3 regions of the Streptomyces sp. NPDC093018 genome follow, and region 1 is predicted to be linked to each of the others. Evidence: predicted binding sites of a transcription regulator. Region 1 holds the regulator's gene; each other region holds the start of a gene.

Region 1 (6,262 bases):
CTGTCCGACGGTCTCCTCCAGCGCACCCCCTACACCGAGGGCCGCGCCACCCTCACCCTGCGCGGCCGCCTGCTGGCGGACGCGGTGGTACGGGACCTGGTGGACTGATCACTCCGGCGAGTGAATCGGTGCGGGAAGCCGGTTCGGTGCCTAGGCTGCCGCTGAAAGGACGCGGCGGATGTGGAGGCCACGGAGATGACCGCTGTGGACGAGCGTGGACTGGCCAAGTGCTTCGACAATTTCGAGCCTCCCGAGGGCGTCAAGGCTGAGCTTCTTCGGGGGGTAGTCGTGATGATGGCCGGCCCTGATCTGGTGCACAACCTGATCGCGCTGCACACCCAGCGGCAGATTCCGCTGGAACGGTGGTATCCGATTCAGACCCAGGACGTGAGCATCGCAGGTGAGGACAGCGTCCCCGTCCCGGATCTGGTGGTCGCGGCGCCGGACGCATTGCCTGGCTCGGGGCGTCTGCTGCCTTCCGAGCTGATCACGGCAGTGGTGGAGATCGTTTCCAAGCCCAAATTCGGGGATCCGGTCCGGCTGGAGGCCCTCGGAGTCGAACTGGACACCAGCGAGTTCGGCACCCTCCCCGAGGTCAGGCCCCACCGCTACCCGTGACGAAGTCGATCAGCTCCTCCACCCGTCCCAGCAGTTCCGGTTCCAGGTCCTTGTAGGAGTGCACGCGTTTCAGGATCGCCTGCCACACCGCGCCGGTGTTGTCCGAGGGCCAGCCCAGGGCGCGGCACACGCCCGTTTTCCAGTCCTGGCCGCGCGGCACCCGGGGCCATTCCGGGATGCCCAGTGAGGCGGGTTTCACCGCTTCCCAGATGTCGATGTACGGGTGGCCCACCACCAGCGCGTGTTCGCTGGTCACCGACCGCGCGATGTGGAACTCCTTCGAGCCCGGCACGAGGTGGTCCACGAGGACGCCGAGGCGGGCGTCGGGGCCCGGGTCGAAGCCGGTGACGATCGAGGGGAGGTGGTCCACGCCCTCCAGGTACTCCACGACGACACCCTCGACGCGCAGGTCGTCGCCCCAGACCTTCTCGACCAGCTCGGCGTCGTGCCGGCCCTCCACATAGATGCGGCCGGCCCGGGCCACGCGGGCGCGGGCGCCGGGGACGGCGACGGAACCGGAGGCGGTGCGGGCGGGGCGCGCGGGACCGGCGGCCGGTCGTACGAGGGTCACCGCCCGGCCCTCCAGCAGGAAGCCGCGCGGCTCCAGCGGGAACACCCGGTGCTTGCCGAAGCGGTCCTCCAGCGTCACCGTGCCCGCCTCGCAGCGGATCACCGCCCCGCAGAACCCGGTGCCGGGCTCCTCCACGACCAGACCGGGGTCAGCGGGTACCTCGGGTACCGGCTGGGGTTTCTTCCAGGGTGGGGTCAGGTCGGCGGAGTACTGGCGGGAGCGCGGGCCCGAAGGGCCCTCGTTGGCAGGGCGGTGGCGGGAGACGGGTGGGCGCATTCGGATGACGATAGGAGAAGCGGTGGGCGGGCGCTCACGACACGCCGGAAGCCGAGCGTCGGTGCGGCTCAGCTCACGCCGAACCGCGCGGCCAGCGCGTCCCGTTGGCGTCGTACGAAGGCCGCGTCGACCACCGCGCCGTGACCGGGCACGTACCGCGCGTCCTCGCCGCCCAGCGCCAGCAGCCGGTCCAGCGCGTCCGGCCAGCGCGACGGTACGGCGTCCGGGCCCGCCTGGGGCTCGCCTGACTCCTCCACCAGGTCCCCGCAGAACACCACCTCCGGGTCACCCGGCACCAGCACCACCAGGTCATGGGCGGTGTGCCCGGGGCCCACGTTGGCCAGCAGCGCCTGGCGGCCGCCGCCCAGGTCCAGGGTCCGCTCCCCGGAGACCAGCTGCCGGGGCGGCACCAGCGCCAGCGCCGCCTCCTCGGCCCGGTCCGCCGGGAGCCCGTGATGGACGGCGTCGTGCCGCAGCTCGTCCCGCCCGCGGCGGAACACCCCGTCCGCCCCCACCGCCGCGTACACCGCGGCCCCCGCGAAGGCCGCCGCCCCGAAGACATGGTCGAAATGGACATGGGTCAGCGCGAGATGGGTCACACGTCCACCGGCGAGCGCCTCGGCCGAGGACCGCAGCCGCGCCCCCTCCGCGAGGCTCGACCCGGCGTCCACCATCAGCGCCGTGCCCGCGCCCAGGACCAGCCCCGCCGTGCAGTCCCAGCCCGGCAGCCGGCACCGCCCCACCCCGGCGGCGAGCCGCTCCCATCCGTGCTCTTCCCAAGTCACCGTCATACCGCGACGCTAGCCGCAGCCGGGGTCGCGAGGGCACCGACCTTGCCCGGTGCGTACCCCACGGCCGTACACTGGCCGGGGAAACGCTGGCACTCGCATGCGAAGAGTGCCAAGACGGACACAAGAGGGACAACCGCGCGAGTGACGCGCGAGTGAGGGGACGACGTGCTGGAGGTGCGCGCCGATGCTGAGTGAACGCAGGCTTCAGGTGCTGCGCGCCATCGTCCAGGACTATGTCGGCACCGAGGAGCCGGTCGGCTCCAAGGCCCTGACCGAGCGGCACAACCTCGGCGTGTCCCCGGCGACCGTCCGCAATGACATGTCGGCCCTGGAGGACGAGGGATACATCGCGCAGCCGCACACCAGCGCGGGGCGCATCCCCACCGACAAGGGCTACCGGCTGTTCGTCGACAAGCTCGCGGGCGTCAAGCCGATGACCGCGCCCGAGCGCCGCGCGATCCAGAACTTCCTGGACGGCGCCGTCGACCTGGACGACGTCGTGGCGCGCACGGTGCGGCTGCTCGCGCAGCTGACCCGGCAGGTCGCCGTCGTGCAGTACCCGTCCCTGACCCGGTCCACCGTGCGGCACGTGGAACTGCTCGCGCTCGCCCCGGCGCGCGTGATGCTCGTGCTGATCACGGACACCGGCCGGGTCGAGCAGCGGATGGTCGACTGCCCGGCGCCGTTCGGCGAGGCCTCGCTCGCGGATCTGCGCGCGCGGCTGAACAGCCGGGTCGCGGGCCGCCGGTTCGCGGATGTGCCGCAGCTGGTCGAGGACCTGCCGGACGCCTTCGAACACGAGGATCGCGGTACGGTCTCCACGGTGCTCTCCACCCTTCTGGAGACACTGGTCGAGGAGAACGAGGAGCGGTTGATGATCGGCGGCACCGCCAATCTCACCCGCTTCGGACATGATTTCCCCCTCACGATCCGGCCCGTCCTGGAGGCCCTTGAGGAGCAGGTCGTGCTCCTCAAACTCCTCGGCGAGGCGAAGGATCCGGGCATGACCGTGCGCATCGGGCACGAGATCGCCCATGAAGGACTCAACTCCACCTCCGTGGTGTCGGTGGGCTACGGTTCGGGCGGCGAGGCGGTTGCCAAGCTCGGCGTGGTCGGACCGACCCGCATGGACTACCCGGGAACGATGGGAGCGGTACGCGCAGTGGCACGGTACGTCGGACAGATCCTGGCGGAGTCGTAAGTGGCCACGGACTACTACGCCGTTCTCGGCGTGCGCCGCGACGCGTCGCAGGATGAGATCAAGAAGGCGTTCCGTCGGCTCGCACGCGAGCTGCACCCGGACGTCAACCCCGATCCGAAGACCCAGGAGCGGTTCAAGGAGATCAACGCCGCTTACGAGGTGCTGTCGGACCCGCAGAAGAAGCAGGTCTACGACCTCGGCGGGGATCCCCTCTCGCAGTCCGGCGGCGCCGGCGCGGGCGGCTTCGGAGCCGGTGGCTTCGGCAACTTCTCCGACATCATGGACGCGTTCTTCGGCACGGCGTCGCAGCGCGGGCCGCGCTCGCGCACCCGCCGCGGCCAGGACGCGATGATCCGGATCGAGGTGGAACTGGACGAGGCGGCCTTCGGGACGACCAAGGAGATCCAGGTCGACACCGCGATCGTCTGCAACACCTGCAACGGTGAGGGCGCGGCTCCGGGCACCTCGGCGCAGACCTGTGACATGTGCCGCGGCCGCGGTGAGGTCTCGCAGGTCACCCGGTCCTTCCTGGGCCAGGTCATGACCTCGCGGCCGTGCCCCCAGTGCCAGGGCTTCGGAACCGTGGTCCCCACACCCTGCCCGGAGTGCGCCGGTGACGGCCGGGTCCGCTCGCGGCGCACGCTGACCGTGAAGATCCCGGCCGGTGTCGACAACGGCACCCGGATCCAGCTCGCCGGCGAGGGCGAGGTCGGCCCCGGCGGCGGTCCGGCCGGCGATCTGTACGTCGAGATCCACGAGCTGCCGCACGCGCGCTTCCAGCGCCGCGGCGACGATCTGCACTGCACGGTCACCATCCCGATGACCGCGGCGGCCCTCGGCACCAAGGTGCCGCTGGAGACGCTGGACGGCCTGGAGGAGATCGACATCCGGCCCGGGACGCAGTCCGGGCAGTCGATCCCGCTGCACGGCCGCGGTGTCACGCATCTGCGGGGCGGCGGCCGGGGCGACCTGATCGTGCATGTCGAGGTGCAGACGCCGACGAAGCTCGACGCCGAGCAGGAGCGGCTGCTGCGCGAGCTGTCCAAGCTGCGCGGCGAGGAGCGTCCGCAGGGGCAGTTCCAGCCGGGCCAGCAGGGGCTGTTCTCGCGGCTGAAGGACGCGTTCAACGGGCGCTGACCGCCCGGCCGTGACGGGTGTCGCGACGGCCTCCGAGCGAAGGTCGCCACGGCCTTCGACCGGGGGCCGTCGCGGTCTTCGAGCGGAGGCCGGCACCGCCTCTGACCGGGCGCGTAGTGGAATATGCCGATCCTGACACCCGATTCGGACTTGTTCGGAGGACGTGACACCATGCGGTCATGTCCTCCGCACTGACCGATCTTCTCCCTCACCCGATCGTGCAGGCCCCCATGGCGGGCGGCGTCTCCGGGCCCGAGCTCGCCGCCGCCGTGTCCGAGGCCGGTGGGCTCGGCTTCCTGGCCGCCGGATACAAGACGGCCGACGGCGTGTACCAGGAGATCAAGCGGCTGCGGAGCCTCACCGACCGGCCCTTCGGCGTGAATGTGTTCATGCCCCAGCCCGAGTACGCGGAGAGCGGCGCGGTCGAGGTCTACGCCCATCAGCTCGCGGGCGAGGCCGCCTGGTACGAGACCGAGCTGGGCGATCCGGACAGCGGCCGCGACGACGGCTACGACGCCAAGCTCGCGGTGCTCCTGGACGATCCGGTGCCGGTGGTCTCCTTCCACTTCGGGGTGCCGAGCCGGGAGGCGCTGGAGCGGCTGCGGCGGGCCGGGACCTTCACGCTGGTCACCGCCACCACCGCGGAGGAGGCCGTCGCGGTGGAGCGGGCCGGGGCGGACGCGGTGATCGCCCAGGGGGTGGAGGCGGGCGGCCACCAGGGCACGCACCGGGACGTCCCGGAGAACGACGGCACCGGCCTCGGCCTGCTGTCCCTGATCACACAGATCCGTGAGGCGGTGCACATCCCCGTCGTCGCCGCCGGCGGGATCATGCGCGGCGCCCAGATCGCGGCGGTCCTCGCGGCCGGTGCGAGCGCGGCCCAGCTGGGCACCGCCTTCCTCGCGACCCCCGAGTCCGGTGCGCCCGCCGTGCACAAGGAGGCGCTGACCAACCCCCTGTTCGTCCGCACCGAGTTGACCCGCGCGTTCACCGGCCGGCCGGCCCGCGGGCTGGTCAACCGCTTCCTGCGCGAGCACGGACCGTACGCGCCCGCCGCGTACCCGGAGATCAACCACCTCACCTCGCCGCTGCGCAAGGCCGCCGCGAAGGCCGGGGACGCGCAGGGCATGGCGCTGTGGGCGGGCCAGGGCCACCGGCTGGCGCGGGACCTGCCCGCCGGGCAGCTGGTCGAGGTGCTCGCGGCCGAACTCGCCGAGGCCCGCGCGGCGTTCGCCGAGGGGGGTGCCCGATGACCGCGCCCGTGTTCGTCGTGGCGGACTTCGCCGCGGACGGCGACCGCTATGTCCTGGACGGTCCCGAGGGCCGGCACGCGGTGTCGGTCAAGCGCCTTGAGGCCGGCGAGGAGGTCGTGCTCACCGACGGCGCGGGACGCTACGCGGTGTGCGAGGTGCTCGGCAGCGAGGGCAAGGACCGGCTGGTCGTACGGATGCCGGAGGTCTCCGAGGAGCCCGCGCCGCGGCCCCGGATCACGGTCGTACAGGCGCTTCCCAAGGGCGACCGGGGGGAGTTGGCCGTCGAGACGATGACCGAGGTCGGGGTCGACGCGATCGTGCCGTGGCAGGCCGCGCGCTGCATCACGCAGTGGCGGGGCGAGCGGGGGCTGAAGGCGCTCGGCAAGTGGCGGGCGACCGCGCGCGAGGCCGGGAA
Region 2 (6,262 bases), on a different contig from region 1:
CATGGCCCGCGGCGGCCTCCGGCTCCTCTTCCTTCTTCTCGACGACCAGGGTCTCGGTCGTGAGCAGCAGGGAGGCGATGGAGGCGGCGTTCTCCAGGGCGGAGCGGGTCACCTTGACCGGGTCGATGACGCCGGCCTTGACCAGGTCGCCGTACTCACCGGTGGCGGCGTTGTAGCCCTGACCCTTCTCCAGGTCCTTGACCTTGGAGACGATGACGTAGCCCTCCTGGCCGGCGTTCTCGCCGATCCAGCGCAGCGGCTCGACGACCGCGTTGCGGACCACGGCGACACCGGTGGCCTCGTCGCCGGTCTTGTCGAGGTTGCCCTCAAGGACCTTGGAGGCGTGCACCAGGGCGGAGCCACCACCGGAGACGATGCCCTCCTCGACCGCGGCGCGGGTCGCGGAGATGGCGTCCTCCAGACGGTGCTTCTTCTCCTTCAGCTCCACCTCGGTGGCGGCGCCGACCTTGATCACGCACACGCCGCCGGCCAGCTTCGCGAGGCGCTCCTGGAGCTTCTCGCGGTCCCAGTCGGAGTCGGTGTTCTCGATCTCGGCCTTGATCTGCGCGACGCGGCCGCTCAGGTCCTCCGACTTGCCGGCACCCTCGACGATCGTGGTGTCGTCCTTGGTGACGGTGACGCGGCGGGCGGAGCCGAGCACGTCGATGCCGACCTGGTCGACCTTGAGGCCGACCTCTTCGGAGATGACGGTGGCGCCGGTGAGGACGGCCATGTCCTGGAGCATCGCCTTGCGGCGGTCGCCGAAGCCGGGGGCCTTCACCGCGACGGCGTTGAAGGTGCCGCGGATCTTGTTGACGACCAGGGTCGACAGGGCCTCGCCGTCGACGTCCTCGGCGATGATCAGCAGCGGCTTGGAGCCGGACTGGATGACCTTCTCCAGGAGCGGCAGCAGGTCCGCGATGGCGGAGATCTTGCCCTGGTGGATCAGGATGTACGGGTCGTCGAGGACGGCCTCCATACGCTCCTGGTCCGTCACGAAGTACGGGGACAGGTAGCCCTTGTCGAAGGCCATGCCCTCGGTGAAGTCCAGCTCCAGACCGAAGGTGTTGGACTCCTCGACGGTGATGACACCGTCCTTGCCGACCTTGTCCATGGCCTCGGCGATCAGCTCGCCGACCTGCTGGTCCTGGGCGGACAGCGCGGCGACGGCGGCGATGTCGGACTTCTCGTCGATCGGGCGGGCCGTGGCGAGCAGGTCCTCGGAGATCGCCTTGACGGCGGCGTCGATGCCCTTCTTCAGGGCGGCCGGGGAGGCACCGGCGGCGACGTTGCGCAGGCCCTCGCGGACCAGCGCCTGGGCGAGCACGGTGGCGGTGGTGGTGCCGTCACCCGCGATGTCGTTGGTCTTGGTCGCCACCTCCTTCACCAGCTGCGCACCGAGGTTCTCGTACGGGTCCTCGATCTCGACCTCACGGGCGATCGTGACACCGTCGTTGGTGATGGTGGGGGCGCCGAACTTCTTGTCGATGACGACGTTGCGACCCCGGGGGCCGATCGTCACCTTCACCGTGTCGGCCAGCTTGTTGACGCCGCGCTCGAGGGCGCGACGGGCGTCCTCGTCGAACTTCAGGATCTTCGCCATGACAGCGGGAGCCCTCTCGAAATCTTGTGGATAAAAGACGAACTGCGCCCCGGACGCCCGGCTTCGTTATCGGTCGCGGGGGCCAGGGGCGCAGCTCAGAGCAGAGGTTTGCTCGGGGTGAATTACTTCTCGATGATCGCGAGCACGTCGCGAGCCGAGAGGACGAGGAACTCCTCGCCGTTGTACTTCACCTCGGTGCCGCCGTACTTGCTGTACAGAACGACGTCGCCGACCTTGACGTCGAGCGGCAGGCGCTCGCCGTTCTCGAAGCGACCCGGACCGACGGCGAGGACGGCGCCCTCCTGGGGCTTCTCCTTCGCGGTGTCCGGGATGACCAGGCCAGAGGCCGTGGTCTGCTCGGCGTCGAGCGGCTGGACCACGATGCGGTCCTCGAGCGGCTTGATGGCAACCTTGGTGCTGGCGGTCGTCACGATCCGACCTCCCCCTTCGGAGATCTCACGGGGTTAACTGTCTGAGGTGGCGACCAGGTCGATCCGTCGTCGCGGGTGCCGGACCTGCCCGTCGCGTTGTTGGCACTCTCCAGTGGGGAGTGCCAGAGCCGAGACTATGACCGGGATTAGCACTCGGTCAAGCGGAGTGCCAATGACGCCCGGCGCGTCGGCCGAAAACGCGGGTGCGGGAGCGTTGGTCGGCGGGCGATACCGGGCGCGCCGTACCAGGGGCTGCGCCCCCGGACCCCCGCTGTCGGCCTTCGGCCTCCGTCCTCAAGCGCCGGACGGGCGGGAAGGACTACAGGTAATCCTCCAGCCGTGCCGCCGTCAGGTTTCGTCTGTGCATGGCGTCCAAGAGGGGGGCCGTGGGGGCGTCCGGGAGGAGGCGGATGATGTCGCCCCGGCGGAGGTGGTGCGGGCCCCGGGGGTAGGTGAGGCCCGTCGGGGTGAGGGTGGCGCGCCACAGGACGACGGTGGTGACGCCGCAGTCGGCGGCCGCGCGCAGGGTCGTCGGGTCGTACCCGCCCCGGGGTGGGCGCAGGAGACGGGTGCGGCGGGCGCAGAGCGCGGCGCGCTGGGTGGCGTACGGCCTTCCCGCCAGGGGGCGGAGCCCGGGGGTGAACCGGCGCACCGGGAGGCGCAGTTCGCGGAGCACGGTGGGGCGGTCGGTGGCGTCGTAGGTGAGGAAGACGACCCGGTCGCGGGTGGGGACGTGGTCCACGACCGGGGGCAGGGGCAGCCGGGACGGCGGCGCGGCGAGCGGCCGGACGTGCGGTCGCACCCCCTCCGCCGCCTTCCTGCCGAGGCGTTCGATGGGTACGACGGGCTGGGCGCACCCGGCGAGGAACAGGACCGCGGCGAGGACGCCGGCCGGGACGGACAGCAGCGCCGCACCTCGCGAACGCCGCCGCACCGACCGCCCATCGGCCCGGCGCCGCACCGGCGTCCTTCCGGCCGGCCGGACTGCCGTCGCCCCACCGGCCGCCCCACCCACCACCGCTCCACCGGCCGGGCCCCTCGCCTTCGCCCGGCCGGCGGCGGCCCCGTGCCCCGGCGGCGACGCCCCGGCCGTCCGCCCGACGCGCCGTCCACCGGCCGTACGGCTCACCGGCGATCCACCGGCCGGGCGCCCCGGCGGCGCCCCGTCGTCGGACACCTCACCGCGCCCCCCGTGACCGAGGCGGCCGACTCACAGGTAGTCCTCCAGCCGTGCCACCGCGTACCCCTCGCGCGTCACCTTGTTCAGGAAGCGGCGCATGTCGTCGACCATCGTGCCGTCCCAGTCGCTGCGGCCGCGGAAGTGGGTGAGGACGATGTCGCCCCGGCGCAGCTGCTGGTCGTCCTCGCGGAACTCCCAGTGGTCGACGTACACCTCCTCGTTCCAGATCGGGGCGTACTTGATGCCGCAGGACTTGGCGGCGACCAGGGTGTCCTGGTTGTAGTTGCCGTAGGGCGGGCGCAGGACGGTCGGGCGTTTACCGAACTGCTTCTGCATGATGTCCTGCATGTCACAGATCTCGTGCTTCTGCTGCTCGTAGGACAGCCCCGGCAGATAGGGGTGGGTGAGGGTGTGGTTGTTGAGGGTGTTGCCGTAGGACTGGGCCTTGCGGAAGTAGCCGTAGTCGTCCTTGACCAGGTAGTTGCTGAGGAAGGCGGTGTACGGGATCTTCAGGTCCCGCATCATCTGGAGGAACCGGGGGTCCTTCTCCGAGCCGTCGTCGATGGTGAGGAAGACGACCTTGTTCTTGGTCGGGACGGTGGTGAAGACCGGCGGCAGGCCCCAGTCCTCCTGGTGGTCCACCTCGAAGCCGGCGCGCGCGGTGATGCGGGGCTTCACCTTGGGCGGCGCCGGGGGCGCGATCGGGACCTCGTCCAGGCCCCAGCGTTTCGCGGCGGCGACCATGCGGGTGTGTTCCGCGGCCTGGGCCGCGCGCGGGTCGGGGGCGGCGTGACCGGCCGCGCCCTGGCCCGCGGCCGGGCGGGCGGTGCCCGCGCCGGAGCCGGAACCGGAGCAGCCGGTGACGAGGGCGGTCGAGGCGAGGACGGCGGCGGCACAGCCGAGGGCGACCCGTGCCCGACTTTTGTCATTTTGTACTACTAGTCGCATGGTGCTGGATCTTCGCAGGCACCAGCCCCGCTCCCCGGTCGGCAACGCCGCCCTGACGCGCACCATCCACCGACTGGCCCACAATGACCCGGTGAACGACCTCGCTCCTCTCCTCACCCCCGAAGGCCGGGCCCTCCTCGAAGAGGTCCGCGGCACCGCCCCGGCCGATGAACTGGCCGTCGCCACCCGGCTGCGCCGCGACCACCCCGCCGACCTGGTGTCGGCCGCGCTCGGCCAGGCCCGGCTGCGGCAGCGCGCGGCGGCCAAGTTCGCGGCGGCGGACGCGGAGCGGATGTTCTTCACGCCGAACGGGGTCGAGCAGTCGACGCGGGCGAGCGTGGCGGCGTACCGGGCGCGGCGGCTGACCGATCTCGGGGTGACCTCGGTGGCGGACCTGTGCTGCGGGATCGGCGGTGACGCCATCGCGCTGGCGCGGGCCGGGATCCGGGTGCTCGCGGTGGACCGGGACCCGCTGACGGCGGCCGTGGCGCGGGCGAACGCCGAGGCGCTGGGGCTCACCGGCCTGATGGAGGTGCGGGAGGCCGATGTCACGGAGGTGGACACCGCCGGGTACGACGCGGTGTTCGTGGATCCGGCCAGGCGGGGCGGGCAATCAAGAGGAGGCGCGCGAAGCGCGTCGATGAGGGGTGGTGGCCGGGCGACGGGTGGGCGGATCTTCGATCCCGAGGCGTACTCGCCGCCGCTGTCCTGGGCCGTCGGGGCCGCCCGCCGGGCACCGCACGCCGCGCTGAAGATCGCGCCCGGCATCCCGCACGAGGCGGTGCCGCCGGAGGCCGAGGCGGAGTGGATCTCGGACGGCGGCGATGTGAAAGAGGCGGTGCTCTGGTTCGGGACCGGGGCGCCGGGCGCGGTGCGCGCCACCCTGCTGCCCGGCCCGCGCACCCTGCTCGGGCGGGGCCTGCCGGATCCCGAAGTACGCCCGGTGGGGCGGTACTTGTACGAGCCGGACGGCGCCGTGATCCGCGCGCATCTGGTCGCCGAGGTGGCCGAGGAGGTCGCAGGCGGGCTGATCGACGCGACCATCGCGTACATCACCGCCGACGAGCTGCACCCGACCCCGTACGCCACTCCCTACGAGATCACCGACCAACTCCCGTTCAACCTGAAGAAGCTGAAGGCGCTGCTGCGCGAGCGCGAGGTCGGGACGCTGACCGTGAAGAAGCGCGGGTCGGCGGTCGAGCCGGAGGAGCTGCGGCGCAAGGTCAAGCCGCAGGGTCCGAACGCGGCGACCGTGTTCCTCACCCGGGTCGCGGGGGCGCCGACGATGCTGGTCGGCGGGCCCGCACGGCCGCCCGAGGGCCCCTGACCCGGCGGCCGACGCATCCTGCGCCCGGCGCGCCCGGCGGTCAGCGCAGGGTCGCCCACAGGTTCTCGGCGTCCGGCTCCTTCGCGATCACCCGGTTGGGGTCCGAGGGCGCCGTGACGACGGGCATCATCACGGTCTTCACCTGGTCCGCGCTCAGCCCCTTCAGGCTCTTGCCCAACTCGGTCAGCTCGGTCAGGGAGTCGAGGCCGGTGTCGGTGGTGAGGCTCTTGGTGACCGCGTCGGCGACCGTGTACAGCTTGGCCGGATCGGTGAGCAGGTTCGTGCCGGATATCCGCTCCAACAGGGCCTTCACCAGCAGCTGTTGCAGACCTATGCGGCCGAGGTCGCTGCCGTCGCCGATGCCGTGCCGGGTGCGGGCGAGGGCCAACGCCTGCTTGCCGTCCAGGTGGTGGGGGCCGGCCGCCAGATGGAGATGGCTCTTGTCGTCGTCGATGTCCTGGGTCGTGGTGACATCGACCCCGCCGAGCGCGTCGACCAGCTTGGCGAAGCCGGAGAAGTCGATCTCGACGAAGTGGTCCATGCGCACCCCGGTGATCGACTCGACCGTCTTGACCGCGCACACCGGACCGCCCACCGAGAAGGCGCTGTTGAACATCGAGCCGTACGCCACCGCCGTCGAACCCCCGTCGGGCAGCGGGCAGGAGGGGCGGGTGACGAGGGTGTCGCGCGGGATGCTGACCACGGTGGCGCGGGTGCGGCCCGCGTCGAGGTGCACCACCATCGCGGTGTCCGAGCGGGCGCCCGAACTGTCG
Region 3 (6,262 bases), on a different contig from region 1:
CGCCTCCGGCTCCCAGCTCACCAAGATCGACAAGGGTCTCCGGGAGCTGATCGAGCTGGGGCTGGTCGAGGACCGGCCGTACAAGATCTTCGGCGCCCAGGCCGAGGGCTGCTCGCCGGTGTCGACGGCCTACAAGGCGGGCCACGACGTCGTACGGCCCCAGAAGCCCAACACCATCGCCAAGTCCCTCGCCATCGGCAACCCGGCCGACGGCCCCTATGTCCTGGACATCGCCCGGCGCACCGGCGGCGCGGTGGAGGACGTGACGGACGAGCAGGTGGTGGACGCGATCAAGCTGCTGGCCCGCACCGAGGGCATCTTCGCCGAGACGGCCGGCGGGGTGACCGTCGGCGTCACCCGGAAGCTGATCGAGAGCGGGGCGCTCGACCCGGCGAAGAGCACCGTCGTCCTCAACACCGGCGACGGTCTCAAGACCCTCGACGCGGTGGCCGGCACTGGCCTGACCGCCACCATCCGCCCGAACCTGGACTCCTTCCGAGAGGCTGGCCTCGCATGAGCGTGACCGTTCGCATCCCCACCATCCTGCGCACCTACACCGGCGGACAGGCCGAGGTCGCCGCCGAGGGCACCACCCTCGGCGAGGTCATCGAGGACCTGGAGAAGAACCACACCGGCATCGCCGCCCGCGTCCTGGACGACCAGGGCAAGCTGCGCCGGTTCGTGAACGTCTACGTCAACGACGACGACGTCCGCTTCGAGCAGGGCCTTGCGACCTCCACCCCGGACGGCGCGGGGGTCTCCATCATCCCGGCGGTGGCCGGCGGCTGCTGACCGAATGATCGATCATTACCTTAGGTAATGACGGTCACCGAAAGTACATCGGATTGCCCTCTCCGTGAGAGAAGCGGAGGGGGCAATTCTGCGTGATTGAGCGCGGTACAGTTGGGGAACGCGCCCTCCGGTGATCGAGGGTAAGCCCTCGATTCTCTTCCGCGGGCCCGATAAGAAGTAGCCAAAATGCACGGACTTTCCGCGGCTTTTGTGTCTTTTACGGGGCCCGACTTGCCCTGAATTCGGGTGAATTCTCCCCACATTCCGGATCGTTCGCGTCCAGAATTCTCGTCCAATTGACCTGTTGCAGACGGCAGTTGGACAGATACATTCAGCCGCGGTCGACGCGTTCCGGCGCACGCCCCCGACGCATTGGGGGGTGAGGTCTGACCCGGGTCCGCGAAGTGTGGATCTGTGCAAGGGCCAGTAATAGGGGAGTTAGGCATGGCTCAGGGCACCGTCAAGTGGTTCAACGCGGAGAAGGGGTACGGCTTCATCGCGGTCGACGGTGGTGCGGACGTCTTCGTCCATTACAGCGCCATTCAGATGGACGGCTACCGCACCCTGGAGGAGGGCCAGCGAGTCGAGTTCGAGATCTCGCAGGGCCAGAAGGGTCCGCAGGCCGACATGGTTCGCGTCGCCGTCTGAACGTTTCTCCACCGAAGGGCCCGCACCTCGCACAGGGTGCGGGCCCTTCGGCGTGCCCGGGGCCGGGCGCCCCCGCGTGTTCGCCTCCGGCTGACCCGGCCGTCCAGAAGGCCCGAGAGGGGCCAAGGCGCTTGCACTCGACCATGCCGAGTGCTAATCATTGGCGTTAGCACTCTGAAGGTGAGAGTGACAACGAAGGACCGGGTCGGTGAGGTCCGCAGGCCATGTGGGGCAAGGAACCACAGGTCGGCGAACCGTCCGTCGCGGGCGCGGGCGCGGTCCGAAGGAATCACCCCCAGTCCTGGAGGGACCACTTCACATGGCCAAGATCATCGCGTTCGACGAGGAGGCGCGGCGCGGCCTCGAGCGCGGCATGAACCAGCTCGCGGACGCCGTCAAGGTGACGCTCGGCCCCAAGGGTCGCAACGTCGTCCTCGAGAAGAAGTGGGGCGCCCCCACGATCACCAACGATGGTGTCTCCATCGCCAAGGAGATCGAGCTCGAGGACCCGTACGAGAAGATCGGCGCCGAGCTGGTCAAGGAAGTCGCCAAGAAGACGGACGACGTCGCCGGTGACGGTACGACCACCGCGACCGTGCTCGCCCAGGCCCTGGTCAAGGAAGGCCTGCGCAACGTCGCCGCCGGTGCCAACCCGATGGCCCTGAAGCGCGGTATCGAGAAGGCCGTCGAGGCCGTCTCCGCCGCCCTGCTGGAGCAGGCGAAGGACGTCGAGACCAAGGAGCAGATCGCCTCCACCGCGTCCATCTCCGCCGCCGACACCCAGATCGGCGAGCTGATCGCCGAGGCGATGGACAAGGTCGGCAAGGAAGGCGTCATCACCGTCGAGGAGAGCAACACCTTCGGTCTGGAGCTTGAGCTCACCGAGGGCATGCGCTTCGACAAGGGCTACATCTCCGCCTACTTCGCCACCGACATGGAGCGCATGGAGGCGTCGCTGGAGGACCCGTACATCCTCATCGCGAACTCCAAGATCGGCTCCGTCAAGGACCTGCTCCCGCTCCTGGAGAAGGTCATGCAGTCGGGCAAGCCGCTGCTGATCATCGCCGAGGACGTCGAGGGCGAGGCCCTGTCGACCCTGGTCGTCAACAAGATCCGCGGCACCTTCAAGTCCGTCGCCGTCAAGGCCCCGGGCTTCGGCGACCGCCGCAAGGCCATGCTCGGCGACATCGCCATCCTCACGGGCGGCGAGGTCATCTCCGAGGAGGTCGGCCTCAAGCTGGAGAACGCGACCCTGGACCTCCTGGGCCGCGCCCGCAAGGTCGTCATCACCAAGGACGAGACCACCATCGTCGACGGTGCCGGCTCCTCGGAGCAGGTCAACGGCCGGGTGAACCAGATCCGCGCCGAGATCGAGAACAGCGACTCGGACTACGACCGCGAGAAGCTCCAGGAGCGCCTGGCCAAGCTCGCGGGCGGCGTCGCGGTCATCAAGGCCGGTGCCGCCACCGAGGTGGAGCTCAAGGAGCGCAAGCACCGCATCGAGGACGCCGTGCGCAACGCCAAGGCGGCCGTCGAGGAGGGCATCGTCGCCGGTGGTGGCGTGGCCCTGCTGCAGGCCTCCCAGGTCTTCGAGAAGCTGGAGCTCGAGGGTGACGAGGCGACCGGCGCCAACGCCGTGCGCATCGCCCTGGAGGCCCCGCTGAAGCAGATCGCCGTCAACGCCGGCCTTGAGGGCGGTGTCGTGGTGGAGAAGGTGCGCAACCTGACCCCGGGCCACGGCCTGAACGCCGCGACCGGCGAGTACGTCGACCTGGTCGCCGAGGGCATCATCGACCCGGCGAAGGTGACCCGTTCCGCGCTGCAGAACGCCGCCTCCATCGCCGCGCTGTTCCTCACCACCGAGGCCGTCATCGCCGACAAGCCGGAGAAGGCCGCCGCGGCCGCTCCGGGCGGCATGCCGGGCGGTGACATGGACTTCTGATCGACCTCTGGTTGATCAACGTCCTTACCGAGGGCGGTACTTCCTGTCAGGGACAGGGGGTGCCGCCCTCGGGCTTTTCCCGGGCTTTCCCCGGGCTTCTTCGCCACCCGGGCGTGTCCGGCGTCACAGACGACCGCTTCCGGGTCCGGGAATGCTGACCTCTGTACAGCGGCTTACTTAAGCAGCTACAACAATGCGCATTCACATACCGCTCGGTTAGCAGCCTTCTGAGGAGCCCCCACGTGACCGTCGACACGACGCCCGCCTCCCGCGCGGCCCAGGTACTCTCCCGCCCCATCACGCTCAACGGCCTCACGGTCCCCAACCGGATCGCGATGGCGCCGATGACCCGGATGTTCTCCCCGGGCGGCGTCCCCGGCGAGAACGTGCGCTCGTACTACTCCCGCCGCGCCGCCGCGGGCGTCGGCCTGATCGTCACCGAGGGCACCTACGTCGGCCATGACTCGGCCGGCCAGAGCGACCGGGTGCCGCGGTTCCACGGCGAGGAGCAGCTGGCGGGCTGGGCGAAGGTCGCCGAGGACGTGCACGCGGCGGGCGGCACCATCGTCCCGCAGCTGTGGCACATCGGCATGGTCCGCAAGGACGGCGAGGCCCCCTTCCCGGCCGCCCCCGCGATGGGCCCCTCCGGTCTGGTCACCGCGGGCGCCGAGCCCACCGGCAGGGCCATGACCCAGCAGGACCTGGACGACGTGATCGCCGCGTTCGCCCAGGCCGCCGCGGACGCCGAGCGCATCGGCTTCGACGGTGTGGAACTGCACGGCGCCCACGGCTACCTCCTCGACCAGTTCCTGTGGGAGGGCACCAACCGCCGTACCGACGCCTACGGCGGCGACCCGGTGGCCCGCACCAGGTTCGCCGCGGAGATCGTCGCCGCGGTCCGCGAGCGGGTCTCGGCCGCCTTCCCCGTGATCTTCCGCTACTCGCAGTGGAAGCAGCAGGACTACACCGCCCGGCTCGCCGAGACCCCGCAGGAGCTGGAGGCGATCCTGGCCCCGCTCGCCGCGGCCGGCGTCGATGTCTTCCACGCCTCCACCCGCCGCTACTGGCAGCCCGAGTTCGACGGCTCCGACCTCAACCTCGCCGGCTGGACCAAGAAGCTCACCGGCAAGCAGACCATCACCGTCGGCTCGGTCGGCCTGGACGGCGACTTCACCGGCGCGTTCACCGGCGAGGGCTCCCCGGTGCAGGGCATCGACGACCTGCTCGACCGCCTGGAGGCCGACGAGTTCGACATGATCGCGGTCGGTCGCGCGCTGCTCCAGGACCCCGAGTGGGCCGCGAAGGTGCTCGCGGGCCGGACGTCGGAGCTGGCGCGGTACGACGCGGCGTCGATCAAGACGCTCAGCTGAGGACGCTCGGCCGGGGCTCAGATCCCGCCGATATTGCCGTTCAGCGGCTCGATGTCGACGCGTACCGGGGTGCCCCACACGCGGAGCACCTCGTAGTCGGTGAACTCGTGCACCAGCCGGTACGCCATCGCGGGCCGGGCCCCGCGCCGCTGGGCGGCGAGGTACGCCTCGGCCTCCCGGCGGTCCCGCCGGGGGGTGCCGCACAGCTGCCACTCCTGGCCGTTCCACAGCTCCGGCAGCCAGCGTTGCTGGGGCTGCGGGCGGTCGGCCCGGACGCCGTACCGCGAGGGCGCGGTGGCCACCGGCTCGGCCGGGTTCGCCCGGCCCCCGTACTCCGAGCGGCGCGCTGCCCGGCGCCGGGTCTCGCACAGCAGACACAGGTCGGGGGCGCTCTCGTCCACCGGTCCGTGCGGATGCTCGGCGCACCGGGTGGCCGGCGCGTTCGCCCCGACGCTCTCCTCCAGCAGGTCCAGCGCCCTGCGCAGATCCGTCCTGATCTCCTGGAGCCGCCCGTCCGGAGTGTCGGCGGCCAACGCCTCCCCGTGCTCCCCGAGCAGCCGGAGCGCTCGGCCGAGGGCGGTCAGCTGGGCGTGATTCATGGTGGTGGATTCCGGTCGGTAGGCGAATTTCGGGCGCGTTCCCCGCCCCCAGTGTCCAGGATGCCGCCGCGTGGCCGGTGCGGCTTCACCGGTGCTCCCCAAAGGGAGGGTGGGGTGGGGCCATGGGGACTTCGACGGAGCGGTTGATCGAGGGGCTGCGGCGGTTCAACGACGCTCACCCCTGGGACCACAACGCCCACTACCACCCCTGGCTGTTACGGCAGTTGCCCCGGCGGTCCGGCCGGGCGCTGGACGTGGGGTGCGGTGCCGGGGAACTCGCGCGGCTGCTGGCCGGGCGGGTGGAACGGGTGGAGGCGGTCGACTCCGACCCGGGGATCCTGGCGCGGGCGCGGGAGCACGCCGGGGCCGCCGCGAACGTCCGGTACACCCTGGCCGCCGCCCCCGACGGGCTGCCGCCCGGCCCCTACGACGTCATCACCTGTGTCGCCGTACTGCACCACCTCCCCTTCGCCGAGACCCTCACCCGGTTCCGGGCCGAGCTGGCGCCCGGCGGGACGCTGGTCGTCGTGGGGTGCGCCCGGGACGAGGATGTGCGCGGGGTGCTCTCCGTGCCGCTCAACGCGCTGTTCGGCTGGGTGAAGAACCGGGGGCGGGCCACCGCGGAACGGCCCGTGGGCATGACCGCGCCGGTCAAGGGGCCGGAGATGGACTTCTCAGAGATTGCCGGACAGGCCCGTCGGCTGCTGCCCGGGGTCCGGCTGCGGCGGGGGTTCTTCTGGCGGTACACCCTGGTGTGGCGCGCTCCTCGGGAGGGTGAGCCAGGTGGCCAGGAAGCCGACCGTGTAGCCGGTGAGGAGGCCGCCCGCGTAGATCGCCGCGGTGGCCGCGAGGCTCCGGTTGCCGGACAGCAGGGGGAAGAGGGCCCAGCCGGAGGGGCCGATCGCCGTCGC

The links. Region 1 encodes HrcA, which represses chaperone genes, less so after heat shock. Its sites were predicted from a motif close to TTNGCACTCNGNNNNNCNGAGTGCNAA; they were not measured.
Region 2: a site for HrcA is predicted at 2,181-2,207, ahead of groES (co-chaperone GroES). Genes of this name have one in related genera too.
Region 3: a site for HrcA is predicted at 1,571-1,597, ahead of groL (chaperonin GroEL). Genes of this name have one in related genera too.

Annotation. Positions count from the first base shown of each region.
Region 1 is NZ_JBFBFF010000004.1:411,717-417,978, forward strand. It holds gene hemW (radical SAM family heme chaperone HemW) at 1-108, shown strand, start outside; gene AB0N90_RS12450 (Uma2 family endonuclease) at 196-618, shown strand; gene AB0N90_RS12455 (DUF3097 domain-containing protein) at 596-1,465, opposite strand; gene AB0N90_RS12460 (MBL fold metallo-hydrolase) at 1,534-2,256, opposite strand; gene hrcA (heat-inducible transcriptional repressor HrcA) at 2,441-3,457, shown strand; gene dnaJ (molecular chaperone DnaJ) at 3,458-4,594, shown strand; gene AB0N90_RS12475 (nitronate monooxygenase) at 4,774-5,847, shown strand; gene AB0N90_RS12480 (16S rRNA (uracil(1498)-N(3))-methyltransferase) at 5,844-6,262, shown strand, end outside.
Region 2 is NZ_JBFBFF010000008.1:238,364-244,625, forward strand. It holds gene groL (chaperonin GroEL) at 1-1,603, opposite strand, end outside; gene groES (co-chaperone GroES) at 1,726-2,034, opposite strand; gene AB0N90_RS20315 (hypothetical protein) at 2,354-2,968, opposite strand; gene AB0N90_RS20320 (polysaccharide deacetylase family protein) at 3,245-4,162, opposite strand; gene AB0N90_RS20325 (methyltransferase domain-containing protein) at 4,254-5,489, shown strand; gene AB0N90_RS20330 (LCP family protein) at 5,530-6,262, opposite strand, start outside.
Region 3 is NZ_JBFBFF010000014.1:137,141-143,402, reverse strand. It holds gene thrC (threonine synthase) at 1-517, shown strand, start outside; gene AB0N90_RS27550 (MoaD/ThiS family protein) at 514-792, shown strand; gene AB0N90_RS27545 (cold-shock protein) at 1,237-1,440, shown strand; gene groL (chaperonin GroEL) at 1,760-3,382, shown strand; gene AB0N90_RS27535 (NADH:flavin oxidoreductase) at 3,625-4,752, shown strand; gene AB0N90_RS27530 (hypothetical protein) at 4,770-5,351, opposite strand; partial or broken gene AB0N90_RS27525 (class I SAM-dependent methyltransferase) at 5,474-5,878, shown strand; gene AB0N90_RS27520 (PTS transporter subunit EIIC) at 6,026-6,262, opposite strand, start outside.